DNA from 3 places in the Rhizobium leguminosarum genome. Region 2 is predicted to be linked to each of the others. Evidence: predicted binding sites of a transcription regulator. Region 2 holds the regulator's gene; each other region holds the start of a gene.

What was found. The regulator HrcA, encoded in region 2, represses chaperone genes, less so after heat shock. The targets are predictions, from matches to a motif close to GTTAGCACTCNCNNNNNGNGAGTGCTAAC.
Region 1: groES (co-chaperone GroES) is a predicted target of HrcA. The motif match lies at 8,620-8,648, and genes of this name have one in related genera.
Region 3: BA011_RS27870 (co-chaperone GroES) is a predicted target of HrcA. The motif match lies at 6,126-6,154, and genes of this name have one in related genera.

The regions. Positions count from the first base shown of each region.
Region 1 covers NZ_CP016286.1:4,981,234-4,991,020, forward strand. The annotation lists gene hisS (histidine--tRNA ligase) at 142-1,662, shown strand; gene BA011_RS24190 (ATP phosphoribosyltransferase regulatory subunit) at 1,893-3,014, shown strand; gene hisG (ATP phosphoribosyltransferase) at 3,011-3,706, shown strand; gene BA011_RS24200 (DoxX family protein) at 3,785-4,222, opposite strand; gene BA011_RS24205 (glutathione binding-like protein) at 4,437-5,147, shown strand; gene BA011_RS24210 (hypothetical protein) at 5,369-5,815, opposite strand; gene BA011_RS44425 (hypothetical protein) at 6,190-6,336, opposite strand; gene groL (chaperonin GroEL) at 6,550-8,193, opposite strand; gene groES (co-chaperone GroES) at 8,266-8,562, opposite strand; gene BA011_RS24225 (TIGR01459 family HAD-type hydrolase) at 8,957-9,787, shown strand, end outside.
Region 2 covers NZ_CP016286.1:4,454,690-4,464,476, reverse strand. The annotation lists gene BA011_RS21700 (GNAT family N-acetyltransferase) at 1-80, shown strand, start outside; gene BA011_RS21695 (DUF1150 family protein) at 295-552, opposite strand; gene BA011_RS21690 (Hsp20 family protein) at 599-1,024, opposite strand; gene BA011_RS21685 (nucleoside hydrolase) at 1,303-2,247, shown strand; gene grpE (nucleotide exchange factor GrpE) at 2,288-2,920, opposite strand; gene hrcA (heat-inducible transcriptional repressor HrcA) at 3,031-4,119, opposite strand; gene rph (ribonuclease PH) at 4,248-4,967, shown strand; gene BA011_RS21665 (VOC family protein) at 4,964-5,389, shown strand; gene rdgB (RdgB/HAM1 family non-canonical purine NTP pyrophosphatase) at 5,390-6,034, shown strand; gene hemW (radical SAM family heme chaperone HemW) at 6,044-7,246, shown strand; gene BA011_RS21650 (saccharopine dehydrogenase family protein) at 7,386-8,498, opposite strand; gene dnaA (chromosomal replication initiator protein DnaA) at 8,635-9,787, opposite strand, start outside.
Region 3 covers NZ_CP016287.1:728,092-737,878, reverse strand. The annotation lists gene BA011_RS27905 (hypothetical protein) at 1-203, opposite strand, end outside; gene BA011_RS27900 (hypothetical protein) at 444-755, opposite strand; gene BA011_RS27895 (LysR substrate-binding domain-containing protein) at 1,023-1,928, shown strand; gene BA011_RS27890 (HPP family protein) at 1,982-3,112, shown strand; gene BA011_RS27885 (DUF6522 family protein) at 3,148-3,426, shown strand; gene BA011_RS27880 (hypothetical protein) at 3,483-3,719, opposite strand; gene groL (chaperonin GroEL) at 3,770-5,398, opposite strand; gene BA011_RS27870 (co-chaperone GroES) at 5,553-5,867, opposite strand; gene BA011_RS27865 (hypothetical protein) at 6,305-6,595, shown strand; gene BA011_RS27860 (hypothetical protein) at 6,702-7,058, shown strand; gene BA011_RS27855 (DUF2934 domain-containing protein) at 7,115-7,441, shown strand; gene BA011_RS27850 (HD domain-containing protein) at 7,447-7,866, shown strand; gene BA011_RS27845 (cyclase) at 8,016-8,285, opposite strand; gene BA011_RS27840 (hypothetical protein) at 8,330-8,593, opposite strand; gene BA011_RS27835 (RES family NAD+ phosphorylase) at 8,824-9,468, opposite strand; gene BA011_RS27830 (hypothetical protein) at 9,465-9,787, opposite strand, start outside.

The DNA.
Region 1 (9,787 bases), 530 kb from region 2:
GCGTGAAAACAGAGAGATAGAGCATTTCCGTGACTCGGAGAAAAACGGAAATGCTCTTGACATCAAGACCCTTCGCCCTTGCCGCTCCCCGCCCAATCCGCTAGGAAACCGCCACTGTCACAGTCAGTGGAATTCCCGGAAATGAACGACAAGCAGAAGAAACCGCAAAAGCTCAAGGCCCGCCTGCCGCGCGGCTTCGTCGACCGCACGGCCGGCGATATCCGCGCCGTCAACGAGATGACGGCAAAAATCCGGGAAGTCTATGAGCATTATGGTTTCGATCCGCTCGAAACGCCGCTGTTCGAATATACCGATGCGCTTGGCAAGTTCCTGCCCGACAGCGACCGGCCGAACGAGGGCGTCTTCTCGCTGCAGGACGATGACGAGCAATGGATGTCGCTGCGTTACGACCTGACGGCGCCGCTTGCCCGTCATGTCGCCGAGAATTTCAACGAGATCCAGCTGCCCTACCGCACCTATCGCGCCGGCTACGTCTTCCGCAACGAGAAGCCGGGCCCGGGCCGCTTCCGCCAGTTCATGCAGTTCGATGCCGATACCGTCGGCGCGCCTGGTGTTCAGGCCGATGCCGAAATGTGCATGATGATGGCCGATACGCTGGAGGCGCTCGGCATCAAGCGCGGCGATTACCTCATCCGCGTCAATAACCGCAAGGTTCTGGATGGCGTGCTCGAAGCGATCGGTCTCGGCGGTGATGACAAGGCCGGCCAGCGGCTGAACGTGCTGCGCGCCATCGACAAGCTCGACAAGTTCGGCCCGGAGGGCGTGGCCCTGCTGCTCGGTCCCGGCCGCAAGGATGAATCCGGCGACTTCACCAAGGGCGCCGGTCTCGACAATGAGCAGATCGACAAGGTGCTGTTCTTCGTCGGCATCACGGACTATGCCGAAAGCGCTGTCCGTCTCGCCGAGTTGGTTGCGGGAACCGCCAGGGGTGGCGAAGGCGTCGAGGAGCTGAATTTCATCGGTGCGCTGGTTACCAGCGCCGGCTACGGCCCTGACCGCATCAAGATCGACCCCTCCGTCGTGCGTGGCCTCGAATATTATACTGGCCCGGTCTATGAGGCCGAACTGACCTTCGACGTCACCAATGAAAAGGGCGAGAAAGTCGTCTTCGGTTCGGTCGGCGGCGGCGGCCGTTATGACGGCCTCGTCTCCCGCTTCATGGGCCAGCCGGTGCCGGCAACCGGCTTTTCGATCGGCGTCTCCCGGCTGATGACGGCGCTGAAAAACCTCGGCAAGCTTGGCGCCAGTGAGGTCATCGAGCCGGTGCTGGTGACCGTCATGGACGGCGATGTCGAGGCGATGGGCCGCTATCAGAAGATGACGCAGGAACTGCGCGCCGCCGGCATCCGCGCCGAGATGTTCCAGGGCAACTGGAAGAAGTTCGGCAACCAGCTGAAATATGCCGATCGCCGCGGCTGCCCCGTCGCCATTATCCAGGGCGGCGACGAACGCGCGACAAGCGTCGTGCAGATCAAGGATCTGATCGAGGGTAAGCGGCTCTCCGGCGAGATCGAGGACAATGCCAGCTGGCGCGAAGCGCGCGTAGCGCAGGAGACGGCGCCGGAAGCCGACCTTGTCGCCAAGGTGAAGGAGATCCTTGCTGCGCAGGCCGAGGATCGGAAAAGGGCGGCGAATGTCTGAGGCGTACCCCCTCTGCCCTGCCGGGCATCTCCCCCACAAGGGGGGAGATCGGATAGGAGTGGCCTCTTGCCCCAATCAAACACCTTAGGGGGCCGAAGCCACTTGGCGCACGCTCAATATTTTGGGAATCTGGGGCGCCCAGCTGATCTCCCCCTTTGTGGGGGAGATGCCCGGCAGGGCAGAGGGGGGTATTTTCCGGCACGCCCGTCGCCTATTATTCGGAGCCCGGCATGCCCCTGATCAATCTCCCCGATTTCGCCAACGACCTGATCGCCGAATTCATCGAGCGCAACGCTGAGCGCATCGATACGCCTGTCATTCAGCCGGCCGAACCTTTCCTTGATATCGCCGGCGAAGATCTGCGTCGTCGCATCTTCATTACGGAGAGCGAAACCGGCGCCAGCCTCTGCCTGCGTCCCGAGTTCACCATTCCCGTCTGTCTGCGCCACATCGAGACGGCGACCGGCACGCCGAAGCGCTACGCCTATCTCGGCGAGGTTTTCCGCCAGCGCCGCGACGGCGCCAATGAATTCTATCAGGCCGGGATCGAGGATCTGGGCGATATCGACCTGTCAAACGCCGATGCCCGCGCCATCGGCGACGCCACCGGCATTCTCGCCCGCCTGCTGCCGGGCCGGCGCTTAGCCGTGACATTGGGCGACCAGGCGGTGTTCGAGGCCGTCGTCCAGGCGCTCGGCCTGCCGCTCGGCTGGCAGAAGCGCCTGATCCACGCCTTCGGCAATATGACGCAGCTGGAAGCACTGCTTGCCAGCCTCGTCAGCCCGCAATTCGTCACCGGGCTGGACGACGATATCGCCAGGCTTGTCGCATCAGGCGACGAGCAGGCGCTGGTCGCTTATCTCGAGCGGGAGATGCAGAAGACCGGCTATTCGACGAATGCCGGCCGCTCGGCCCTGGAGATCGCCCGACGGCTCAAGGAAAAGCTCATCCTGTCCGAAACGCGCCTCGACGATGCCGCCTTCCATGTGCTGGAAGAGTTCCTGTCGCTCGACGTGCCGCTCGTCAATGCGTCCGCGGCCCTTTCCGGTTTCGCTGATGCTGCCGGCCTGAAACTCGGCAACGCGCTCTCGCGCTTCAACGGCCGCGTCGCAGCACTTTCCAATGCCGGCGTCGATCTTTCCTGCCTCGACTACCGCGCCGCCTTCGGACGGCCGCTCGATTATTACACCGGCCTCGTCTTCGAGGTGACGGTGGAAGGCTCGACCGCGGTGCTCGCCGGTGGCGGTCGCTTCGACCGGCTCCTGACCTTCCTCGGTGCGACGGACCGCATCCCGGCCGTCGGCTTCTCCTTCTGGCTCGACCGCATCGAAACCGAAAGGGCAGCCGCATGACCATCACCATCGCGCTTCCCTCCAAGGGCCGGATGAAGGAGGACGCTTCGGCGATCTTCGAACGTGCCGGTATGACGATCTCGGCTGTTGGTAACGATCGCTCCTATCGCGGCCGCGTCGAAGGCTGGGACGATGTGGAAATCGCCTTTCTCTCGGCCTCCGAAATCTCTCGCGAAATCGGCAACGGCACCGTCGATTTCGGCGTCACCGGAGAGGATCTGATGCGCGAAGGGTTTGCCGAAGTCGACAAGCGCGTCGAATTCTGCGCCCGCCTCGGCTTCGGCCATGCCGATGTCGTCGTCGCCGTGCCGGAGATCTGGCTCGATGTCGACACCATGGCCGATCTCGTCGACGTTGCCGCCGATTTCCGCGCCCGCCACGGCCGACGCCTTGCCATCGCCACCAAATACTGGCGGCTGACCCAGCAGTTCTTTTCGAGCCAGCACGGCATCCAGCTTTATCGCATCGTCGAAAGCCTGGGCGCCACCGAGGGCGCTCCCGCCTCCGGCTCGGCCGATATCATCGTCGATATCACCTCCACCGGCTCGACGCTGCGCGCCAACCATCTGAAGGTGCTCCAGGACGGTGTCATCCTGCATTCGCAGGCCTGCCTGGTGCGCGCCCGCAAGGAAAGCCATGCCGGCGAACCCGCTGTGCAGGCGATCATCGACGCGGTGCGCGCCGCCCTCTGATCTCAGTCATAAAAGCATAGAAAAACCCGCCGTCGGATGACGGCGGGTTCTGTATGTCTGGGAGGATATCTGCTGGCGTTACGCAGCCGCGTAAGCGCCGCGGCGGGCGTCGAGCGAGTAGGCGCCTGCGCCATTGGTGGCGAGCATGATATAGGCGCCGGCGAGCGTGATGTTCTTCATGAGATTGACGAAGTTCAGGCCGTTGATCCAGCCGTTGGCGGCGGCCGGGAAATCCGGAACGTTGACCGGCGCAAGGTGGAAGACGAGCCCGGTGAACACGCAGAAGACGGCAAGCAGCCAGCCGACGATGCGGACCTGGAAGCCGACGAGCACGGCAATGCCGGTTGCGAGTTCGAAGAGGCCGGCGAGATAGGCGAGCGCGGTGGACGCTGGAAGACCGGCGCCGGCGATCATGCCTGCGGTCGAGGCCGGATCGGTCACCTTGCCGAAGCCGGCAAAGATGAACATGAAGGAAAGCAGAATACGGGCAATCAGGATGATGACGTTGTTCGACATGGACGTTGTCTCCGTTTCAAGGACTTTGGAGATCTTGGTGCCCCGGCACCGGTTCGACCTCGGATGCCTCTATGTCGCTCTTTTCTTGTGTTGTGGAAAGATAAACGGAAGGGGACGCTTCGTTCACTAATATCGAACGATGCCTTTGCCTCTGCCGCCGCTTGCCTTTGCCGAGCCCGGTCTTTTATGGTCGGCGCCCAACATGGAGATTCCGATGGCAGATCTTTCCGCATTTCCGATCACGACGCGCTGGCCGGCGAAAAACCCCGACATCATACAGCTCTATTCCCTGCAGACGCCTAATGGGGTGAAGGTCTCAGTCGCCCTCGAAGAACTCGGCCTTGCCTATGAGCCGCATTATATTTCCTTCGCCGCCAACGAGCAGAAATCACCGGAATTCGAATCTCTCAACCCGAACGGCCGCATTCCGGCGATCATCGATCCGAACGGTCCCGACGGGAAGCCGATCGGCCTTTTCGAATCCGGCGCCATTCTGCTTTATCTCGCGGAAAAAACCGGCAAGCTCATCCCTGCCGATGCTGCCGGCCGATATGAAACCATCCAGTGGGTGTTTTTCCAGATGGCGGGCATCGGCCCGATGTTCGGCCAGTTTGGCCATTTCTACAAATTTGCCGCCGACAAGGTCGCCAACAATTCCTATCCTGTCGAGCGGTATCGCGACGAGTCCAAACGGCTACTCGGGGTGCTTGAAGACCGGTTGAAGGGCCGTCAGTGGATCATGGGCGACCAGTACACGATCGCCGACATCACCACCTTCACCTGGGTTCGCGGTGCCGATATTTTCTATGGCGGCCGCGAGGTTCTCGAATACGCGAAATTCCCCGCCGTCTCTAATTGGCTGGAGCGCTGCATCGCTCGTCCGGCAAGTGCCAGGGGCCTCAACATACCGGTCAAGCCGGAGTAACGGACGGATCGCCGGAAAGTAGAAAGGCCGCCTTCGAGGCGGCTTCAGACTGCTGGCAAAGTTGGCGAACTCCTCTTTCGTCATGCTCGGGCTTGTCCCGAGGATCTGCAGCCGGTGCAGCAGATCCTCGGCACAAGGCCGAGGATGACGTCGCGTAAAGAGCGAGGTTTGTCAGCCGCCTAAGACTGCCTTCGAGGCGGCCTTTTATCTTGATGTCCGGCTTATCGCCGACTTGTGATCTGCTTTGCGCCTTCCAGCTTGAAGCGCGGAAAGACGAAGACGCCGACCATGCTGCCGTTGAATTTTTCTTCCAGACCATTGGACTCGCCCATGCAGAAGAGCGGCTGGCGAAAGCCGTTCGGCATGATGATCGTCGTCGAAAAACAGAAGGAGGAGCAGAGCGTCGCCGCCTGCTCGAACAGCTCCAATATGTGGCTGCGGTCCTTGGCATCATAGCAGCGGATCAGGCCGAGCAGCCCGCATTCCTGCGCGGCAAGGCCGTGCAGCATCGCGCTCCATTCGCCGAGACGGAGCATGCCGCTCGAAAAATCGCCGGTCCAGGCTTCGGAAACGGAAAACTGTGCCAACATCTTATGATTTTGATTGGCGTCATCAAGCGAGCCGGGTGTCAATGGTACGGCTGCATTAGCTCTGGCGATGTTAAACAAGGCGTTCCCCCGTTCGGATGCGGCTGCTCGGCCGCACGCTCGGCAAACACAAAGAAACAGGATCACGCAGCAGCGGGCATGATGCCCGCGCTTACCTCCGGCGGTTATTGCCACGGCCATCTGGCCTCCGTAACCGGAGCCCCTCAAAGCCGAACGTTCACGTATGCTCTCCGTGCTCCGGCCTCGTCTATTGGCGAGAATTATCGCCGGGCGCGGTTGAAGTGCAGCGCGGATTTATAGGGGCTTTTGGACAAACGGCAACGGCTTTTTAAGGGGTATTCGGATCGGCCTCTTTTCTTAGAATGTCTGCATCTTCGGCCAATTTTGCTAGAATTGGCATGGGAGGATCATCTTTGAAAGCTTTGCAAACGTTTTCACTCCACGTCAGGCCGGAAATGTTGCAGCAGCACTTTGATCTCTCGCATGTCGGCAGGCTGATAAATACGCAGGCAGCGCAAGCCTGGCGCAAGCTTCCTGCCCGGGGCCTGCAAGAGAGAACTGCGCAGGCGTTCGTCGGCCATGCAAATCACTGTGCCGCACGTCGAATCGCTTCGGGCAAAAGAAAAGGGCGACCCGAGGGCCGCCCTTCCTGTTCCGGATGCCGGAATGGTAGTCAGTGATGGCTTTCGCCGATCACATCATGTCCATTCCGCCCGTTCAGCGCGCTTGACGCGCTGAACCATCTTAGATGATGGGCGGTTTCATGAACGATGCTGTGAAAGGCCGTTGGCCTATCACATCATGTCCATACCGCCCATGCCGCCCATTCCGCCCTGCATGCCGCCGCCAGCCGATTCTTTCTTCGGCAGTTCGGCAATCATGGCTTCGGTGGTGATCAGCAGCGATGCGACAGAAGCAGCGTTCTGCAGCGCCGTGCGAACGACCTTGAGCGGGTCGACGATACCCATGGCGATCATGTCGCCATATTCCGATGTCTGGGCGTTGTAGCCGAAGTTGTCTTCGTTCTTGTCGAGAACCTTGCCGACAACGATCGAGGCTTCGTCGCCTGCGTTTTCAGCGATCTGACGAACGAGCGACTGCAGGGCGCGGCGAACGATGTTGATGCCGGCTTCCTGGTCGTCGTTTGCACCCTTGACGGTGATCTTCGTGGAGGAGCGGAGCAGAGCGATACCGCCGCCGGGGACGATGCCTTCCTGAACGGCAGCACGCGTCGCGTTGAGCGCGTCGTCGATGCGGTCCTTCTTTTCCTTCACTTCGACTTCCGTCGAGCCGCCGACGCGGATGACGGCAACGCCGCCAGCGAGCTTAGCAAGACGTTCCTGCAGCTTCTCGCGGTCGTAGTCGGAGGTGGTTTCTTCGATCTGCGCCTTGATCTGGGCAACACGGCCTTCGATGTCAGTCTTGGCGCCCGAACCGTCGACGATCGTGGTGTTTTCCTTGGAGATCGAAACCTTCTTGGCACGGCCGAGCATGTCGAGCGTAACGGATTCGAGCTTGATGCCGAGGTCTTCGGAGATGACAGTGCCGCCCGTCAGGATGGCGATGTCTTCGAGCATGGCCTTGCGGCGGTCGCCGAAGCCAGGAGCCTTGACGGCAGCGATCTTCAGGCCGCCGCGCAGCTTGTTAACGACGAGCGTTGCGAGGGCTTCGCCTTCGACGTCTTCAGCGACGATGAGGAGCGGCTTGCCGGTCTGTACGACGGCTTCGAGAACCGGGAGCATCGACTGCAGGTTCGAGAGCTTCTTCTCGTGCAGGAGAATGAAGACGTCTTCGAGGTCGGCGATCATCTTTTCCGGGTTGGTCACGAAGTAGGGGCTGAGGTAGCCGCGGTCGAACTGCATGCCTTCGACGACTTCGAGTTCGGTTTCGGCGGTCTTGGCTTCTTCAACCGTGATGACGCCTTCGTTGCCGACCTTCTGCATGGCTTCAGCAATGTCGAGACCGACCTGCTTGTCGCCATTTGCCGAAATCGTGCCGACCTGTGCGACTTCTTCCGAAGTCGAGATCTTCTTGGCCTTGGCCTGGAGATCCTTCACGACGTCGGCGACAGCGAGGTCGATGCCGCGCTTCAGGTCCATCGGGTTCATGCCGGCTGCAACGGCCTTGTTGCCTTCGCGAACGATCGCCTGGGCAAGAACGGTAGCCGTCGTGGTGCCGTCGCCGGCGATATCGTTGGTCTTCGAAGCAACTTCGCGGACCATCTGGGCGCCCATGTTTTCGAACTTGTCTTCGAGTTCGATTTCCTTGGCGACCGAAACGCCGTCCTTGGTGATGCGCGGCGCGCCGAAGGACTTGTCGATGATGACGTTACGGCCCTTCGGGCCGAGCGTGACCTTCACTGCATCGGCGAGAATGTCGACGCCGCGCAGCATCTTTTCGCGCGCGGTGCGGCCAAACTTGATTTCTTTAGATGCCATATTCTTAACTCCTGAATTCGAGTTGTTCGGGCAAAAGGCCCGTCAGCCATTTCGGGAAAGCAGGTCGGCCGATCAGCCGATGATGCCCATGATGTCGGCTTCCTTCATGATCAGAAGGTCTTCGCCGTCGATCTTGACTTCGGTGCCGGACCACTTGCCGAACAGGATGCGGTCGCCAGCCTTGACGTCGAGTGCGACGACCTTGCCGGACTCATCGCGCGCGCCGGAACCGACGGCGACGATTTCGCCTTCCTGCGGCTTTTCCTTGGCGGTATCGGGAATGATGATGCCGCCCTTGGTCTTGGCTTCGGACTCAACGCGGCGAACAACGACGCGGTCGTGAAGGGGGCGGAAGTTGGTGCTTGCCATTGTCTAATCCCTCGATCGAATGACATTCGCGGACCGGAGTGGCCCACATGGATAGATGTTAGCACTCCCTTGCGGTGAGTGCTAGCGACGAGCATTTAGGGATGGCTCCGAGAGGAGTCAATGAGAGCAATCACGAATTTTTGTGCCGGAATTGTGAAGAGGCCGGAGAATAGTCGGAGATTGCGGCCGAAACCTGGGTGCAGCCGAACTTTGCCGAACTCGTCCGCCGTCGGCAATCTGCCGCTTGGCGATAATCGTCCAAACCCTTTGCCCTTCCGCTTCGCCGGACCGCCGCTCGAGCTCTTCGCATCGGCCCGGCAGCGAAGAAAATGCCTTGCCATCGCCTTGCGCCTTTGCAATGTCACCGGTGACGGAAGCAAATCGGGAAATCGGAATGGCCAAGCGGATAGAAAACTTCTCGGAGATATCAGGTCACTATGATGTGGTGCTCTGCGATGTCTGGGGCGTCGTTCACAACGGCGTCGATCCGTTCCCGAAGGCGGCCGCAGCCCTCGAAGCGGCACGCGAAAGCGGCCTCGCCGTCGTCCTCATCACCAATTCGCCGCGCCTTTCCTGGCAGGTGGTCGAGCAGCTGCGCCAGATCGGCGTTCCCGACAGCGCCTATGACAGGATCGTCACCTCCGGCGACGTCACGCGCGGGCTGATCGCCGAAGGGCCGAAGACCGTCTTTCTGCTTGGCCCCGAGCGCGACAAGGCGCTGCTCGAAGGCATTGGCGTCGAGCGCCGGCCGGCGGGCGAAGCGCAATCGCTGGTCTGCACCGGCTTTTTCGACGACGAGACCGAGAAGCCGGAGGATTACACCGATATGCTTCTCGATTTCAAAGCCCGCGAGGTGCCGATGATCTGCGCCAATCCCGACCTCATCGTCGAGCGCGGCCATCGCATCATCCCCTGCGCCGGCGCCATGGCCGCCTATTACGAGCAGCTCGGCGGAAAAACCCGCATCGCCGGCAAGCCGCATCGGCCGATCTACGAGGCAACGCTTGCGGCTGCCCGCGAGCTTCGCGGCGATTTCCCGGTCGATCGCGTGCTGGCGATCGGCGACGGCATGCCGACCGATGTGCGCGGCGCCTTGAATTACGGCCTCGACCTCCTCTACATCAGCGGCGGTATCCACGCTAAGGAATATACTCTCAACGGCGAGACCGACGAGGCGATCCTCAACGCCTATCTCGAACGGGAAAACGCCGCGCCGAAGTGGTGG
Region 2 (9,787 bases):
AGAAGTTGGGGTTCGAACCGTCTGGACCACCCCAAGAAACCGGATGGGGTTTGATCTTACCAATGCTGGCGACGCGGTAAGCAGAATGGATGCAACGACAGCAAAGTCCGCATCGTTGTCATCGCTCTATAAGGCTGGCGCAGTTGCTGCCGAATCCTGGAACTTCAACGTCATTCGCACATAAGGCGTCGAAAGAGCTCCGCGCATATGTCGCGACATCCGTCCCGATCGCAGTGAAATCGAATAGAGCGACTGCGCACCGAAAGCGGTGAACGTAACAGACGGCCTTGACGGTCAGTGCAGGCTGACCGTCTTCAATTCGTCCTCGGCAGCCTTGAAAAAGGTGCTGGAGCGGTTGTCCGTCAAAAGGATCGGCGTGCCGTCGGCGCCGAAGAGTGCCCAGAGATCGACGTTCGGATCGATATCCGGCGCCTCGGGAAAGCACTTGGCGACCTCATCGGTCCGCATTTTTCTGATATAGGCGACCTCGCCGTTGCCGATGTGGGCAAGCTCGGATTTGGTCAAGTGAGACGTGGCTTCTTTCATCAACATTCCTGTTCCTCCGGGAGAAGGGACCAACGGTTCAACAACCGTTGTGCTACTCTGAGACCGAAATGTTAATTTTCTTGACCATGCGCGCGGGTTCCGGACGAATTAGATCGACGGAGAGCAGACCGTTCTTCAGGGCCGCACCCAACACCTGCATCCCGTCGGCAAGAACGAAAGTACGCTGGAACTGACGGGCGGCGATACCGCGATAAAGATAGTCCCGCTCACCCTGTTCGACCTGGCGGCCGCGGATCAGCAGCTGGTTCTCCTCAATGGAGACATCGAGTTCCTCCTCGCTGAAGCCGGCCACGGCAAGGGTGATGCGCAGACGTTCCGGCGCGCCGGTATCGGCGGCGATGCGTTCGATATTATAAGGCGGATATCCGTCACTCGCCTTGGAAATGCGCTCCAGCGTCTTTTCCATGGCATCGAAGCCCAGAAGCAGCGGGCTGGCGAAAGGGGTAATGCGGCTCATCTTTTTTCAAGTCCTTGATGCAAGCGACCATCCCGGACCTCAAGTGCAGCATCCGGATGCCGCTAATATGGGGACAGAATACCGGCGCCGCAAGGCATCGGCCGCGAGGTGCCGGCGTCACCTCTCGATTTTAAGCAGGTGGCGTCAGGCTCTTTCCTTGACAAAGCGTCAGCTGCCTCGCATCAAAACATGCCCGCGCGGAATGTGCTGATTTGAGACGGGACGTGAAGAAATCGGTACATGCCGATAACATGCAGTGCGAGGATGGAACGATCGGAATGGCAAGCGCAAGAAAGATCATCATCGACACGGATCCCGGCCAGGACGACGCGGCCGCCATCATGCTTGCCTTCGGCAGCCCTGATGAGCTGGAGGTGCTGGGGATCACGACAGTGGCCGGCAACGTGCCGCTTTCGCTCACCAGCCGCAATGCGCGCATCGTCTGCGAGCTCTGCGGCCGGGCGGAGACGAAGGTTTTCGCCGGCGCCGACGCGCCGATCGCTCGCAAGCTGGTGACCGCCGAACATGTGCATGGCAAAACTGGCCTCGACGGTCCGGATCTCGACGAACCGACGATGGCGCTGCAGCCCGGCCATGCCGTCGACTTCATCATCGAGACGCTGCGCCGCGAGCCGGAAGGCACGGTGACGCTGTGTACGCTCGGGCCGCTCACCAATATCGGCATGGCCTTCCAGAAGGCGCCCGACATCGTCCCCCGCATCCGCGAACTGGTGATGATGGGCGGCGGCTTTTTCGAGGGCGGCAACATCACGCCGGCGGCCGAGTTCAACATCTATGTCGACCCGGAGGCAGCCGATATCGTCTTCCGCTCGGGCGTTCCGATCGTGATGATGCCGCTAGACGTGACGCATCAATTGCTGACCCGCAAGGACCGGGTGAAGCGCATGGCCGAGATCGGCACGGCGCCGGCAAAGGCCATGGTCGAGATGCTGGAATTCTTCGAACGCTTCGACATCGAGAAATACGGTTCCGACGGCGGGCCGCTGCACGACCCGACCGTCGTCGCCTACCTGCTGAAGCCGGAGCTTTTCAAAGGCCGGGAGTGCAATGTCGAGATCGAGGTCCAGTCCGAACTCACGGTCGGCATGACCGTCGTCGACTGGTGGCATGTGACCGAGCGCAAGCGCAATGCCAGGGTCATGCGCCATGTCGATGCGGACGGCTTCTTCAATCTGCTGATCGAACGCTTCGCCCGCATCTAAAGCTTCGGTTTCCTTCCTCGCGAGGAGGAAGGAAACGATCTCAAGCGTCCTTCTCGTCGAAGACAGAGTTGGTCTCGGCTTCGGCCGGCTTCGGACCGCCCTTGGCGACGCCGACCATGGCCGGGCGCAGCACGCGCTCGCCGATGGTGAAACCGGCCTGCACGACCTGCACGACCGTGTTGTTCGGCACGTCCGGGTTCGGCACCTCGAACATCGCCTGATGGAAATTCGGATCGAACTTCTGGCCAACCGGCTCTAGTTTGCGAACGCCGTGGCGTTCCAGAGCCGACAGCATGGCACGCTCGGTCATCTCGACACCCTCGATCAGCGTGCTCAGGCCGGCGTCTGCTGCAGCCCTGGTCTCCGGAGGGATGGCATCAAGGGCGCGGCGCAGATTGTCGGACACGGCGAGCATATCGCGGGCAAAACCCGCCACGGAATAGGACTTGGCATCCTTTACCTCGCGCTCGGTGCGCCGGCGCAGATTGTCCATCTCGGCAGCAAGGCGCAAATAGCGGTCGCGCAGTTCGCCGTTTTCGGCTTTCAGAAGCTCGATCGGGTCCGGCTGGGCGGGCTCTTGCTGCGCAGTTTCGTTCTCGACGTAGGCGGCAGCGTCGGCTGCGGCGTCGGCCGCAGTTGCGTCAGGTCCGTTTTTCGTCGTGTCATCGGTCATGACGGTCTCCGGTTGGTGTCTTCAGATGCGCCCGATATCGAGGTTTGACCGAAAAAAATCAAGTCTGCGTGACAAAGAAGCGAAAATTCCGCGTGACTGATTGCTGCGCATCAAAGCTGATTGCGCGAAAGGCGGGAGACGAGCTGGGCTGTATAGTCCACCATCGGCACGATGCGGGAATAATTGAGCCGCGTCGGGCCGATGACGCCGACGGCGCCGACAATGCGATCGTCGTCGTCCCGATAGGGCGCGACGATGAGCGACGAGCCGGACAGCGAGAAGAGCTTGTTTTCCGAACCGATGAAGATGCGCACGCCCGAACCGCTTTCGGCGAGATTGAGGATCTCGATCAGGCTGTCCTTCTTCTCGAGATCGTCGAACAGCAGGCGCAGCCGGTCGAGATCCTCGGCGCCAGCGAGCCCTTCGAGCAGGTTGGCGCGACCGCGGATGATCAGCTGCGTCGGCTTTCCCTCGTCCGGGCTGCCCGCCCAGACAGCGATGCCGCGCTCGACCAGATCGCGCGACAGGGCATCAAGCTCGTGACGGACGTCGTCTTTCAGCCGGCTTAATTGTTTGCGGAGCTCCGGCAGGGTCTGGCCGGACATATGGGCATTGAGAAAATTCGCCGCTTCCGTCAGCTGCGAGGACGTGACGCCTGCCGGCAGCTCGATGATGCGGTTTTCCACCTGATCGTGATCGCCGACGAGCACGGCCAGCGCCTTTGTCGGTTCGAGCCGGATGAACTCGACATGTTTCAGCACCGGATCGCTTTTCGAGGTGATAACGAGGCCGGCGCCGCGCGAAATGCCGGATAACATGCGGCTTGCCTCGTTCATCATCGATTCGACGGGATTGCCGCCGCTTTCGGCCCGCACCTGGCGGTCGATGCTGGCGCGCTCCTCGGCCGAGAGGTCGCCGACCTGCATGAAGGCATCGACAAAGAACCGCAGGCCGATCTGAGTCGGCAACCGGCCGGCGCTGACATGCGGCGAATAGATCAGGCCGAGCTCTTCGAGATCGCTCATGACGTTGCGCACCGAGGCCGGCGACAGCGACATCGGCAGGATACGGGACAGGTTGCGCGAACCCAGCGGCTCGCCGCTCTCCAGATAACCTTCGACGATGCGACGAAAAATTTCCCTGGAGCGCTCGTCCAGCGCAGCTACGGCATCCGAAACCGACGTCGACCTGATGCCCATGAAGCTTTCGAACCCGTGCTGATGATACTTCCCGAAAAGTAAGTCAAACTAACACCCGTGGCAAAAGGGAATTTGCAAATGAGCGCCGCCAATCGTAGAAGCGGTCAAATAAACCCCAGGAGATAAGAATGCGGCCTTCAGGCAGAAAAATCGACCAGATGCGCAAGGTCTCGTTCGAGCGCAATTTTTCCAAGCATGCGGAAGGCTCCTGCCTGGTGAAGTTCGGCGATACGCATGTGCTCTGCACGGCGAGCCTCGAAGAAAAGACGCCGCCATGGCTGCGCAATACCGGCAAGGGCTGGGTCACGGCCGAATACGGCATGCTGCCGCGAGCGACCGGCGAACGCATGAAGCGCGAAGCCGCCGCCGGCAAGCAGGGCGGCCGCACCCAGGAAATCCAGCGGCTGATCGGCCGGTCGCTGCGCGCCGTCGTCGACCTGCAGGCGCTCGGCGAACGGCAGATCACGCTCGATTGCGATGTCATCCAGGCCGATGGCGGCACACGGACAGCCTCGATCACCGGCGGCTGGATCGCGCTTTACGACTGCCTGAAATGGATGGAAAGCCGCAACATGATCAAGGTCGACCGGGTCCTGAAAGATCATGTCGCCGCCATTTCCTGCGGTATCTTCGCCAGCCAGCCGGTGATCGATCTCGATTACATCGAGGATTCCTCGGCAGAGACCGATGCGAACTTCGTCATGACGGGCACCGGCGGGATCGTCGAGATCCAGGGCACGGCCGAAGGCACGCCGTTTAGCGAAGGCGAATTCACCTCGCTGATGCAGCTTGCCAGAAACGGCATCGGCGAACTCGTGGCGCTGCAGAAGCAAGCCGTCGAAGGATGAACCCCATGCTGGAAGGCATGTTGGAAACGGCGCTCTATGCGCGGGATCTCGATAAGGCCGAGACGTTCTACGAAGACGTTCTCGGGCTTGAAAAGATCGCCCGCGCCGCCAACCGGCATGTCTTCTTCCGCTGCGGGCCGGGCGTTCTCCTGATCTTCAACCCTAAGGAAACGGTGAAGCCGCCGGCGCCTGAAGCACTGCAGGTGCCGCCGCACGGTACGACCGGCCAGGGCCATGCCTGTTTCCGGGTATCCGGCCGCAATATCGATGCCATGGCCGAACGGCTGACGGCGGCGGGCGTGGCGATCGAATCCGAAGTGCGCTGGCCGAACGGCGGCCGCTCGATCTATTTCCGCGATCCGGATGGCAACAGCCTGGAATGCGCGGAGGCTAAAATCTGGGGCATCGAACAGGAAATCTGAATGCGCAAGCTTGAAACGAAGACCATCGTCGTCGCCAGCCACAATGCCGGCAAGATCCGCGAGATCCAGGAATTGATCGGGCCGCTCGGCTTCGCCGCCAAATCGGCCGCCGAGCTGAACTTCGTCGAACCCGATGAGACCGGCACGAGCTTCGAGGAGAATGCGACGATCAAGGCGGTCGCCTCGGCCAATGCCTCAGGCATGCCGGCGCTATCGGACGATTCCGGGCTGGTGGTCGATGCACTCTTCGGCGATCCCGGTGTTTACACCGCCAATTGGGCGGAGAAGGCCGACGGCACGCGCGATTTCGACATGGCGATGGCCAAGGTGGAAAAGGCGCTGCAGGATGCAGGCGCGACAAAGCCGGAACAACGCACGGCGCGTTTCATCAGCGTGCTCTGCCTCGCCTGGCCGGACGGGCATACGGAGCTGTTTCGCGGCGAGGTGGAAGGCAGCGTCGTCTGGCCGCCGCGCGGCACCCAGGGCTTCGGCTACGATCCGGTCTTCCAGCCCGAGGGCTACGACATCACCTTCGGCGAAATGAGCGGCGAGGAAAAACACGGCTGGAACGTCGGCAAGCCGCAAGCGCTGTCGCACCGGGCCCGCGCCTTCAAACTCTTTGTTGAAACCTGCCTGGAGGCATAAGGTCGGTCCGTGGTCAATTTCGACACGCCAAGCACCTCGCGCGACTCGGCTCTGCTGCCTGATACCGGCGAGCCGGGCTTCGGCGTCTATGTGCATTGGCCCTTCTGCGCGGCGAAGTGTCCCTATTGCGACTTCAACAGCCATGTGCGCCACCAGCCGGTGGATCAAGAGCGCTTTACAGCAGCCTTCCTGACGGAGATGGCGGCAGTCCGGGCGATCAGCGGCCCGAAGACGGTGACGAGCATTTTCCTGGGGGGCGGCACGCCCTCGCTGATGAAGCCGGAAACGGTTTCCGCCATTCTCGACGGCATTGCGCGGCACTGGCATGTGCCAGATGGCATCGAGATCACCATGGAGGCCAACCCTTCGAGCGTCGAGGCCGAACGCTTCCGCGGCTACCGGGCGGCCGGCGTCAATCGCGTCTCGCTCGGCGTGCAGGCGCTGAACGACCGGGATCTGAAATTCCTCGGCCGGCTGCATGATGTCGCCGACGCTCTGAAGGCGATAAGGCTGGCGCGCGACATCTTTCCGCGCATGTCCTTCGACCTGATCTATGCCCGGCCGGAGCAGACGGTCGAGGAATGGGAAAAGGAGCTGAAGGAGGCGATCTCCTATGCGGTCGACCATCTTTCGCTCTATCAGCTGACCATCGAGGAGGGCACGCCCTTCTACGGCCTGCACAAGGCCGGCAAGCTGATCGTACCGGACGGCGAGCAATCGGCAGTGCTCTACGAGGCGACGCAGGAGATCACCGCGCGCGAGGGCATGCCGGCCTATGAGGTTTCCAATCATGCCCGGCCGGGGGCCGAAAGCCGGCATAACCTGACCTACTGGCGCTACGGCGATTATGCCGGCATCGGCCCAGGCGCCCACGGCCGGCTGACGCGTGGCCCCGAGAAGATCGCGACGGCGACCGAACGCAAGCCGGAAACCTGGCTCGACATGGTCGAGCGTGATGGGCACGGCATTCTCGACGAGGAGCGGCTCGGCTTCGAGGAACAATCCGACGAACTGCTGCTTATGGGGCTGCGGCTGAGAGAAGGCGTCGATCTCGCCCGCTGGCAGCAGCTATCGGGCCGTGACCTCGACCCGAAACGCGAGGAATTCCTGCTCGAACACAAATTCATCGAGCGGATCGGCAATTCACGCCTGCGCTGCACGCCATCAGGCATGCTGATCCTCGATTCCGTCGTTGCCGATCTCGCCTGCTGACACCCATACCATGCGTGGATTTGCAGCGCGGCGGCATTGATATTGCCGCCGCACCTGAGGGCATGTCTCAGCCGTGGCTGCTGCATAATTCCTTAAATCGAAATCGATTTAAGGATAAAATTATGCAGCATTCAAAGTGCTACAGCGTCCTTTGCGCGTCTGAATAGACGCGCGGCGCTGTAGTGGCACCCGTCTTGAAGAGGCTGCCGGTCGGCGTCTTCAGGAACATCTCCAACGGAATATGCTCCTGGTGCAGGAAACCGGTCGCCGGCAGCAGACCGTCGCGGACCATCTCGATGACGGCGACGACGGAGGCTGACGTCGTCCAGGCGATCGCCGTGCGGCGCGCCCCGGCAATCTCGATCGGGTAATAGGCGCGCACGAACTCCTTGCGTCGCAGGCTGCCATTCTCGGTCCCCTCGGCGGCGACATGGACATAGACGACATCGTCTTCAACCGGCGGCTTGGCATTGGTCAGGATCTCGCCGGCGAGCTTGCGCTTGTCGCGCATCAAAAGCTCGTGGAAGAAGAAGTTCATCAGCTCCATATGGCCGGGATAACGCATGGTCTTGTAATCGAGATTGTCGATCTTGCCGAGCATGGTGTCGCACATGGTGCCAAGGCCGCCCGACGTCGTGAAGGCTTCGAGCTTGACGCCGCCGACATAGACGGTCTCGTGCCATTCCATCGGCGAGACGAGCTTGCGCACACCGCCCTCGATGACCTCGCAGTCATTCAGATATTCGTTGACGACGCCCTCCGGCGACCAGTTGAAGGCATAGCCGAGCAGCCCGGTCGGATGCTGCGGCAGTGCGCCGACGCGCATGCGGATCGACCGGCAGCGATCGAAGCCGTCGGCCAGGCTTGCGCCGACGATGCCGACGAAACCCGGCGCCAGGCCGCATTGCGGCGCCATCAGGCCGCGGGCGGTCTTCGACAGCTCGATGATGAAATTGGTGGTGGGAACGTCTTCGGTCAGATCGAAATAATGGATGCCGGCAAGATGGGCGGCGCGCGCCAGCTCGATGTTCAAATGATAGGGCAGGCAAGAGAGCACCGCCTCGACATTCGAGAGCAGTTCGCCGATCACTTGCGGATCGGAGATATCGCTGGTGCGGCACTTGAAGGCGACGTCACTCAGCGGCAATTGCGCGTCGACCCCGACGACCTCGAAGCCGCCTTCATGCAACAGCGTCGCCGCCAGCCGTCCGACCTTGCCCAGGCCGAGAACGGCGATCTTTTCGAAACTCATTCATTCCTCCCACGCGCCATTCTGGCGCTTCAGTCTTTGACATGCACGCAATGCGCGGGAGGTATAGAATAAAAAACTTATAAAGGAAAACGGCCGGAATCGCTTCCGGCCGTTGATTTTTCGCAAAAACTATCGATTATTCGTTGATCAGCCGCTTCAGAAGCTCGACTTCGTGCGAAAGCTTGGTGTCTCCCGAAATCAGCTCCTCGATCTTGCGCACGGCATGCAGAACGGTCGTGTGATCGCGCCCGCCGAACCGGCGGCCGATCTCCGGGAAGGAGCGCGGCGTCAGCGTCTTCGACAGATACATCGCGATCTGGCGCGGCTTGACGATGACGCGGGTGCGGCGGTTGGACACCAGTTCCTGGCGCGAGACGTTGTAGTGCCTTGCGACGATGCGCTGGATATCCTCGATGCGCACACGGCGGGGCTCGCCGGAGCCAACCAGATGGGCGAGCAGCTCGTCGACGCGTTCGATCGACAGGTTCGGCTCGAAGGAGCGGCGGAAGACCAGCTGGTTGAAGGCGCCTTCGAGTTCGCGGCCGCTGGCCGTGACGTTGCGGGCGACATGCTGGAGCAGTTCGGCCGGTATATCGAGCGACGGATCTTCGAGCCGGGCGACAGCCAGGCGACGCTTGAGGATTTCGAGACGCATCTCGTAATCCGGCGCGTCGAATTCGATCGCGACACCGCCCTGCAGGCGCGAGCGAACGCGGGGGTCGAGCGACTCCAGCTCCCAGGGCGCACGGTCGGCAGCAACGACGACCTGCTTGGCGCTGTCGAGCAGCATGTTCAGGAGATGGCAGAATTCATGCTGGATCATCTTGCCCTGCAGGAACTGCATGTCGTCGATGATCAGGAGATCGATGTTGCGCAGCGAATCCTTCAGCGTCAGCGCATCATTGTCGCGGATCGCGGTGGCGAATCGCCACATGAAGTATTCGGCCGTCAGATAGACGACGCGCAGAGCCCGCGGGTTCTGTACTGCCGCATTGGCGACTGCCTGCAGCAGGTGGGTCTTGCCGAGGCCGACGGTCGAATGAATGAAGAGCGGGTTGAAGCGCACGGCGCCCTGACCAGCTTCCGCAATCGTCTTTGCAGCCGCAAGTGCGACCCGGTTCGAGCTGCCTTCGACGAAGGTGTCGAAGGTGAAGCGGCTATCGAGCGGCGAACCGAAGAGCGGCGAGCCAAAGCTTGCTGGCCTTGCGGCGGCAACAGCCGAAACCGCCTGCTGGACGGCCTGACCGGCCGGCTGCGCGCTTGTCGGGCGGCGCATCTGCGTGGGGGCG
Region 3 (9,787 bases), on a different replicon from region 2:
ATGCAGGTCAGAGCCTGCTGACGTTCGAATTCGGGCCGGAACGAACGATATTGCCAGAAACCCTCCGGGCTTTCCTTGCGGTATACGGTCTCGAGCCAGAACACTGAGTCATCGATCGGCGAGACAGGATGCCACGCGTACCATTCCGACCAGATTTTTCCTGCCGGGTCGCTGTCCATGATCTCCGCTCTCCTCCCCATCATCGACACAAATGTTCTATGATGGAGAATAACAGCGAGAGAATATTCTTCAATGGAGATCATTTTCCCGTATTGCGCGAAGTCTTCCTCGTCCGCGGTCGGGGGATGTTTCAGGTTGTAAGATGTGGCTCTGTTGACGAGTGACTTCGTCGGTGGATGCAACGCATCGATTGGGCTTCGGCACCGGGCAATGAGCTGCGGTGTTCAATCACCACTGATCTGTTTGCGTGATGGTTGGATGGCTCAGCTAATCGAACGCAGCCCGAGATAGGCCGCCAAACTGACGGCGGAGAGGGCGATCGTCAGCCGGGGTCTCGCATCGTCGAACATCGCCGCCAGCGAAAGGCCGAGCAGCAGGATGACGGATTTTGCCCAGAGATTCTGATCGGAGACTGTGAAAGCGATTGCCGCCAGAAAGACGGCGCTTGCGACGATTGTCACGGGGGCAGATTTCTCGGCGAGATCGCCGCTTGAAAAATACGGCAGAAGAAAACGCCGCATGCTCAAGCCTGAAGCGACGCTCAGAAGAAGACAGGTCAAGACAAGTTGCAACATTAAGGTCGTCGCCGATCGATCTGCAGATGGCCTTGCGGATGCAAACCGCATGCCAGTCTCAAATCTAAGATCCTCGTCCTGCAGAGGCAATGCCGCGGTTTGCATGGCTATTTCCTCGGCGTCGCGATCCTTTTTTCGGCAATCGCTTGCCTGTCCGGTCCGCGGATGGCGTTTTTTCGTCCGATGCCGAAACCGGCTTGAGCTGATGCAATGATTTTTATATAGAGAATTATCTATCGCCTTAATTCCGGAAACGAGATCTTTTCATTGGACCTTTCATCGATCGAGATATTCCTCGCCGTTGCCAGCGACCGCAGCGTGACGAAGGCTGCCAAGGCCGTCGGGCGGGTGCCGTCGAATGTGACGACGCGCATCCAGCAGTTGGAGGAGGACCTCGGCGTTTCCCTCTTCAGCCGTGACGGCAAGAAGATGACGTTGACACGGGAGGGTGAGACGTTTCTCGGCTATGCCAACCGGCTTATGGCGCTTGCGCTCGAAGCGCGCCAGGCCGTGCGGCCTCTCGCTCCATCGGGGACATTGCGGGTCGGCACCATGGAGAGCACGGCGGCAAGCAGGCTGCCGGCGGCGCTGACGCAATTCAATCAGATGTGGCCCGGTGTTTCGCTTCATCTGACGATGGGAGCGTCCCGCGATCTGACCCGCGACGTTCTCTCCGATGCGCTGGATTGCGCGCTGATTGCCCGCCCGCCGAAGACGATGCGGGAGGAAGTCTCCGGTTTCGATGCCGAACTCAAGGCGCTGGAGATGGAGCCGGTCTTCGTCGAGGACCTGTTGATCGTGTTGCCGTCCGGGCATCCCTCCATCAAATCCGCCGCCGACCTGCGTGTCGGATCGCTCGCCGCTCTAGAGCCCGGCTGCACCTATCGCAGGATCGCCGAAAACTGGGCGCGCAAATCGAGCGCGCTGCCGACGAGCGAACTCGGCTCCTACCACGCGATCCTGGCGAGTGTTGCGACCGGGAATACGGCGGGTGTCATGCCGCGATCCGTCCTTGATCTCATGCACTGGCCGACGCCTGTCCAGACCCATCAGCTGGGCCCTGTCGAGACGCTGCTCGTCTATCGCAAGAGTGATCGCCCCAGCGCGTTCAACGCATTCCACGAAGTTCTCAGCGCGACAAAGGGCAGAGATGTCAGGCTGGCAACAAACTAGCTCTCACATTTCCCGTTCGTCCTCCAGATAATCCTCGCTTAATTGGTCTTGTCATGCAGTATCCCGTTTCCCCGAAGGTGGGACCGAGCCGCTTCCGCCGCTTCCGCTTGTTCTCACCCATATTGGCGGGAGCGACCTTACGAGAGCGATTGATTGCATGTCTCGGCTCTTTGCTGGCCATTGGTTTCACCGGCGTCATTAGCGGCTATCTGTTCGGGCAGGGGCCGCATCTTCCCTTGATCGTCGCGCCGATGGGGGCGTCCGCGGTGCTTCTTTTCGCGGTGCCGGCAAGCCCGCTGGCGCAGCCATGGTCGATCATCGGCGGCAATACCATTTCCGCTCTGATGGGAATCATTGCCGCCTATTTCATTCGTGATCCGATCATCGCGACCGGCGTCGGCGTTTCGCTTGCCATCGGCGCGATGTCCTTCACGCGCTGCCTTCATCCGCCGGGAGGAGCCGCCGCACTGACCGCCGTGCTCGGTGGCCCTGTCGTTACCGGCTGGGGATTCCTCTTTCCCTTCGTGCCCGTCGCTTTGAACTCCTGCATTCTCGTCGGCCTTGGCCTGCTGTTCCACAAGCTGTCCAAACGGAATTATCCGCATGTCGTTCCGAAAACGGCAGAGAACACCCATCAGACGATCGACCTGCCATCCATGGTGCGGGTGGGTTTTCGCGAGGAGGATGTCGATGCGGCCCTCGAAGCGATTGACGAAACCTTCGATATCGACCGGGCAGACCTTAGCCGGCTGTTGCAGCATGTCGAGCTGCAAGCGGCCATCCGCTCAAACGGCAAGATCAGCTGTGCCGATATCATGTCGCGCGACGTGATCGCCATTGGCGAAGCTTCGGAGCCGGATGCCGCACGGCATCTTCTCTTGAAGCATAATATCCGTACGCTGCCGGTGAAGGACCCGGAGGGCGGCCTCGTCGGCACCGTCGGCTTGCGGGAATTGTCCATGAGCACCGAGACTATCACGCATGCGATCTCGAGGCCGGCGGTAGCGAGGACTTCGGATCCTGCTCTGTCGCTATTGCCGGTTCTGACGGACGGGCGCACGCATGCCGTCATCATTGTCGATGACGATTACCGCATCCTTGGCCTGATATCGCAGACGGATCTGCTGAGCGCAGTAGCGCGACTGCTGCCGAAGGAAGACAATGCGATCCCGGCGGTGGCCTGAGCGGTCGGCGTGGGACGTAGCTGGAGAAAAAGTCGGTGCTGATCGAGCGCGATTCAAATGGCGATTTCATCCTGGAATCATCGGAACTGGCGGAGCGGTTCGGGCTGTCGCTCGCCGATCTTCGCCGCCACATGCGCCATGGCTCCGTCGTCAGCTCCGTGGAAATCGGCACGGCTGAACATGAGGGGACGAAACGGGTGTCGCTTCGGCTCGGCAACAGGCTTTGGCGAGCCATTTTGAACGATGAAAATGAAGTGCAGCAGGAGCAGATGACCGTTCTTCGGGGTAAATCCTCCGGAGGGCATCCGCGCTGACACCATCATTATATGTTGTCCCGCGCGGTGCTTATTACGCGCAGGCACGGCATTCCCTACCGCTCGTTCGTTTCGAAGAGGCCGCGGGCCGCTTCGACCATCGACTGCAGGTGATTGGGGTCGCGTACGCCCTGTCGGTAGAGCTCGATGACGATGCTCGCCATTCGTTCGGCTTCGTCGCTGTCCCTTTCTATCCCGTAATCGGCGCTGAGCTTGTCGAAGACGCGCTGGCAGGTTTCAAGATCGCGGGAGTCCAGCGGTACCTGCGATCGGGTTTTGATCGTTTGAACCATCTCCATTCCCTCCGATAAGGCCCGCCCGGTGTGGCGGGCCGGTAAAAGCTTTAGAAGTCCATGCCGGGGCCGGCGGGCATTGGCGGCGGCGCGTCCTTCTTGGGTTTCTCGGCGATCATGGCCTCCGTCGTGACGAGAAGACCGGCAATGGAAGCCGCATCCTGCAGCGCGGTGCGAACCACCTTGGCCGGATCGATGACGCCCTGTGCATAGAGGTCGCCATACTCGCCCGTCTGAGCGTTCCAGCCGTAGGAGAATTCGCTTTTCTCGCGCAGCTTGCCGACGATGACCGAGCCTTCCGCTCCGGCGTTTTCGGCGATCTGGCGAGCCGGCGCCTCGACCGCGCGCCGGACGATATCGACACCGACGCGCTGGTCGCCATTGGCGGTCTTGACATTGTCGAGCGCCTTGACGGCGCGCAGCAGCGCCACGCCGCCGCCAGGCAGAATGCCTTCCTCGACAGCCGCGCGGGTTGCATGAAGCGCGTCGTCGACGCGATCCTTTTTCTCCTTCACTTCGACTTCCGTCGAGCCGCCGACGCGGATGACGGCAACGCCGCCGGCGAGCTTGGCAAGGCGCTCCTGCAGCTTCTCGCGGTCGTAGTCGGACGTGGTTTCTTCGATCTGGGCGCGGATCTGGGCAACACGGCCTTCGATGTCGGACTTGGCGCCTGCCCCATCGACGATCGTGGTGTTTTCCTTCTCGATCGACACCTTCTTGGCACGGCCGAGCATGTCGAGCGTGACGGATTCGAGCTTGATGCCGAGATCTTCGGAGATGACGGTGCCGGCGGTCAGGATGGCGATGTCTTCCAGCATGGCCTTGCGGCGGTCGCCGAAGCCAGGCGCCTTGACGGCAGCGATCTTCAGGCCGCCGCGCAGCTTGTTGACGACGAGGGTCGCAAGCGCCTCGCCTTCGACGTCTTCAGCGATGATCAGCAGCGGCTTGCTGGATTGGACGACGGCTTCGAGAACCGGGAGCATCGACTGCAGGTTCGACAGCTTCTTCTCGTGGATGAGAATATAGGGGTCTTCAAACTCGACCCGCATCTTGTCGGCATTGGTCACGAAATAGGGGCTGAGATAGCCGCGATCGAACTGCATGCCTTCGACGACTTCGAGTTCGGTTTCGGCGGTCTTGGCTTCTTCGACCGTGATGACGCCATCATTGCCGACCCTTTCCATGGCTTCCGCCAAAAAGCGGCCGATTTCGGCATCGCCATTGGCGGAGATCGTGCCGACCTGGGCGATCTCGGAATTGTTGGAGATCTTGCGGGCGTTGGCCTTCAGTTCCGCGACGATGGCGCCGACCGCAAGATCGATGCCGCGTTTCAGGTCCATCGGGTTCATGCCCGAAGTAACGGCCTTGGCGCCCTCCTTGACGATTGCCTGGGCGAGCACGGTCGCAGTCGTGGTGCCGTCGCCGGCGACGTCGCTGGTCTTCGAGGCGACTTCGCGGACCATCTGGGCGCCCATGTTTTCGAACTTGTCTTCGAGTTCGATTTCCTTGGCGACCGAAACCCCATCCTTGGTCATGCGCGGTGCGCCGAAAGACCTTTCGATCACGACGTTGCGGCCTTTCGGGCCGAGGGTCGCCTTCACGGCGTTGGCCAGGATGTCGACGCCACGCAGCATCTTCTCACGGGCTTCGGTGCTGAATTTGATTTCTTTAGCAGCCATTGTCCTCACTCCTTCATAGGCAGCCAGAGCAATTCCTGGAAAAGTGCGACGTGGTTTTCCGTTTGGAATTGCGTCGGAAATAAAAGGTTGGAGCGGTTCTGCGTTTCCATGAAAAGCCGATGCGCTCCTGCATCGACGGATGTCCGCAGGAATCTCAGGCGGCCTGCTTCTTTTCGCCCCGGGTTTCGATAATCCCCATGACATCGCTTTCCTTCATGATCAGCAGATCTTCGCCGTTGATCTTGATCTCGGTGCCGGACCATTTGCCGAACAGGATGTGATCGCCGGGCTTGACGTCGAGAGCCTGAATCTGTCCGGCCTCGTTGCGTGCGCCGGGGCCGACGGCGATAACCTCGCCTTCCTGCGGCTTCTCCTTGGCGGTGTCGGGAATGATGATGCCGCCCTTGGTCTTTTCCTCTGAATCGACCCGGCGGACGAGAATACGGTCATGAAGCGGTCGAAACGACATGTCTTCCTCCATCGATGAACAGTGATGGCGTTGTTCCCTTGGAGCATGATGCCGAAAAGTGTGCGCGGTTTTCGGACGACATCATGCTCTAACTCTTAAATTAGAACAGGATTCAGATTTTAGGTCCGAGCAGGCCTAAAATCATCCTGTTCTGGCCGGACCGGATAACCAATCCGGGCGGGTGCAGGTTCGCGCGCGCGCCTTGCGCGAATGATCTGGTTCGAGGGTTCAGCAATTTCAAGAGGCGACGAAAGAAAAATTGGCACTCTCCGCCGGAGACTGCTAACGCCCAACACGGAACAGACAATCGGCTCCTGCGTTCGAATAAAAGGGCGAACGGCATTGAGGCTTGAATCCGTATTTCGGCATTCCTAGTTCTTTGGTGGCCGAGGCTTGATGAGCTCGGTCACCGTCCCACGTCTTTAGGAGTGAGTGACATGGAAGAGAACACCAAACTAATCAAAGACCTCAGTATCGAGGAACGCGAGGAAATCCTCGTCGATATCGCTCGTACGCTGGAGGACACGGCGCGTGAGGCCTTTGTCGAAGGCAATACGCAATTTGCGGCAATCTCCAACAACATGGCTGAAGCGATCCGCGTCAACGCCGATGAGCTCGCCCGTGATGATCCGGAAAATGCCGAGCTCGTATTGCAGCAGGCAACGGCGATGATCTCGCAATTCGAAGCCGTGCACCCCTATCGGATGGTGAGCATGGCCGTCCATTGATCGCCGCCGCGGGCCCGCCTCGGTCGCCCGCTCAAATCAATCGCCACCCACGCGGAACTCTCACTGCTTGCGAAGGTTATTGGATCACAACATCGAAAGGTGATCCATGATGACTTCCAGATCCAACGTGCCGCCAGAGAGCGGCACCGACGATGCGCGGTCCGCCGATACCGAACGGGCCGAAACCGATCGCAAAAGGGCATTGGAGACCGTCCGGCGCAACGTGAGTTCGGCATTAGATCGCGATAGCGGCACCGAAACCCCAAGCCTGAAGCTTGCGAAAGAATATCTCAGTCTCGGCGGCCACCGCCGGTCGATGATCGATGACAATATCTCCGATGTTCGCCACTGGGACAAGGATCCGCCGGAGGCCGAACGGTTCTGGAAGGAACGGGTGGAGACGCTTCCAAAGGATCAACGCAAGCAGGTGGAGGATTTTCTTCCAACCATCAACACGCCCTGAAAAGGGCGGCCGAGCCGCTCTTCGGGCGGCTCGTTCCAATGCGCTTGGAGGCGATCATGGCTATAGACAAGCACGAGCAGATCCGTCGCCGTGCCTACGAAATCTGGGAGGCCGAGGGCCGCCCGGATGGCGCTGACCAGCGCCATTGGCTTCAAGCCTGCGACGAACTTGCCGGCGAGGATGAGAATGAGACGCTGCAGAACCTGCTCGATGAAGACGACAGGGATGACGCGGCGCTGCTTCAAGGCGCCGGCGAGAGTGGCGATCTCGATCGGCCACGGGCGAGACCTGTCCAGGCCGCCGCGGCTCCCGTCCCTGACATCGAGATGACGACGGGCGAAAAGCCTTCCCGGCGGAAGATCGGGAAGACCGAAGGGCCTTGATCGCCATGCAGCATCTCGACCATGCCATCCAGATCGCTCTTACGGCCCACGAAGGCCAGGCGGACAAGACCGGCCGGCCGTTCTTCGAGCACTGCCAGCGGGTAGCGCTTCTCGTTTCCGGCGACGAGACACGAACGGTCGCCTACCTTCATGACGTCGTCGAGAAGGGAAGCGGCTGGACGCTCGACAGGCTGAGGGAAGAAGGCTTTCCGCCGGCGATCATCTCCGCGGTGAATGCTCTGACACGGAGGCCGGACGAACCGGATGACGACTTCGTCAGACGTGCGGCATCAAACGCGCTGGCCTTGCCCGTCAAACGGGCCGACCTCGAAGACAATCTCCGGCAGGCCGAACAAGCTGGCAAGAAAACGGAAAAATACCAGCGCGGCCTGGATCAACTGCGCGACATCAGGAACGGACAATAGGAACGCGGACAAATTTGCGCAGTTCGCCTGCAACTGCCACCAAGGTCGGCAATCGGCGCAAGGGCGCACTCCTCGGCGTCCATGTCCTGTGCCGACCGCGACCGCAACCTGGCCTCCGCTTGCAGCGGCGGAGGCCGTTTGGCCGCATTTCATGCTTTGTTGGCAAACCACACCGTCGGCGCGCCGAGCACGCCTCCCGTGCGCATCGCCGTCTTCAGCTCGTCCAGCTTGCTGAATGCCTGCGCCGCTTCAAGCGTGGCAAACTCGTGGGTGACGGTAATATCGTTCGGATTGTCGATGGCTCGATAAACGGCTTGCGCCGTTACCCCATTGGCCTTCTGCACCGGCGAAAAGCCATCATATATCTTGCGCCAGGTGGCATAATCGGAGACCTCGTGCCTTACGAATAATGTCGTCATATCATCCTCCCGCGTTGCATTTCCAAGTCTCGTCGATATGTGTGTTACGATTGAACGAGGAACGTCATGGTCTCCGGCAAGACGCCGTCACTCGCCATCGCATCGGCCGCTGCCTTGGTCTGCATGAAGGCCATCAACTTTTCCATGTCTGCAACGTCCATGACCAAGCCGACGCGATTGGACATTTGAGGGTCTGTAAACGTGCGAATGTTCGTGACGCCGACGGGTTCCAATACCTGCTTGCGGATGGGTGAGGCGAGCCAGTGTTTCGTGTCTTTGACGTCGTGGCAGATCATTATGGTAGGCATTGCGTCCTCCTCTCAAGATCTCGGAAACTGAAAGCTGAGTATGCTGCTGCGCTTTGCCGGATTTCATTACAGCAATGTTGCGAAGAGTGGGTTTTTCTTATTCATTAGTTGAAGATGTAAATATAACTATTGGGTAATTCGAAAATATTATGCGACGGCGGCGTTAGCGCGCATTGGTTTTTTGAGAATAGCTTTGGTGACGGTTCCGGAGTCAGCGAGCGTCATTGGCGCTAAGATATGATCGTGATGCCCGCACGGCGCCCATAGTCCCGCAGTTCGAGAAGGAGACCAGCATCTGCACCGGCGTCAATGGATTGAACGACATCGAGCCGGTCCTCTGCCATGCGATCCTCGAACAGGATGATGCATTGTTCGGGGTCGCACTGGCGGGACGTCCAGATCAACCCGTCAATGTCTACGCGCGCCCGATGAATGGCTTCGGCCCACAGGACGGTCTCGCCATATGTCGACTTCGGCGTTTCGATGAGATCCGTTCGATTGAGTTTCCAAGCTTTCAAATCGGGTGCGAAAAGGCTTGCCAGCCGTAGATCACGCTTTGGCGCGATGACGCTCACCGTCCGCGCTTCGACAACGGCAAGCAGGACGGTCTTGAAAGCGGCGGCCGGTTCGATGTCGTGAAAGATCGACTCGAAGGCGGCCGCCTCTCTGCTCGTTGCCGCATAGAGCGTCGCGACACAATTGCCGTGCGCGTCGTTGAACGGTGCAAAGCGCGTCGGCTGTCCGTTGCAGGGATTGAATTGCCCTGCCCGGAACGAAGACAGATGGCTTCGATGGAGCGCCGTACCTGCCTTGATCGTCCGGATGTTGATCGTTGGAAAGGGCGACGGCGGGCTTGGCAGAGGAGGGTGGCTCACCCAATGACCTCTTGCCATTCACGGGCCGCGGCGGCAGCCACCGCGTCGATATCGTCAAGCGCATCCATGGGCGCCTTGTCGTCCAGCCAGCCGTTCGTTGAAACGAACCAGAATGCGCGCTGCCATGGAGACAGGTTTTCTGGAAGCGCCACAAGCGCCCTCTTGATCGCAGGATGCGGCCGTCCGTCCCGGAGCTGAAACGCCGGAAAATATTCGGTACCGCGATGATGTACTGAGAAAATGTCGCCGGCTTTCTTCCAGCGCGCCGCAGTCGCGTACAGGTTTCTCGCGCTTGAGCCGGCGCGGTTTCCGATCTCCG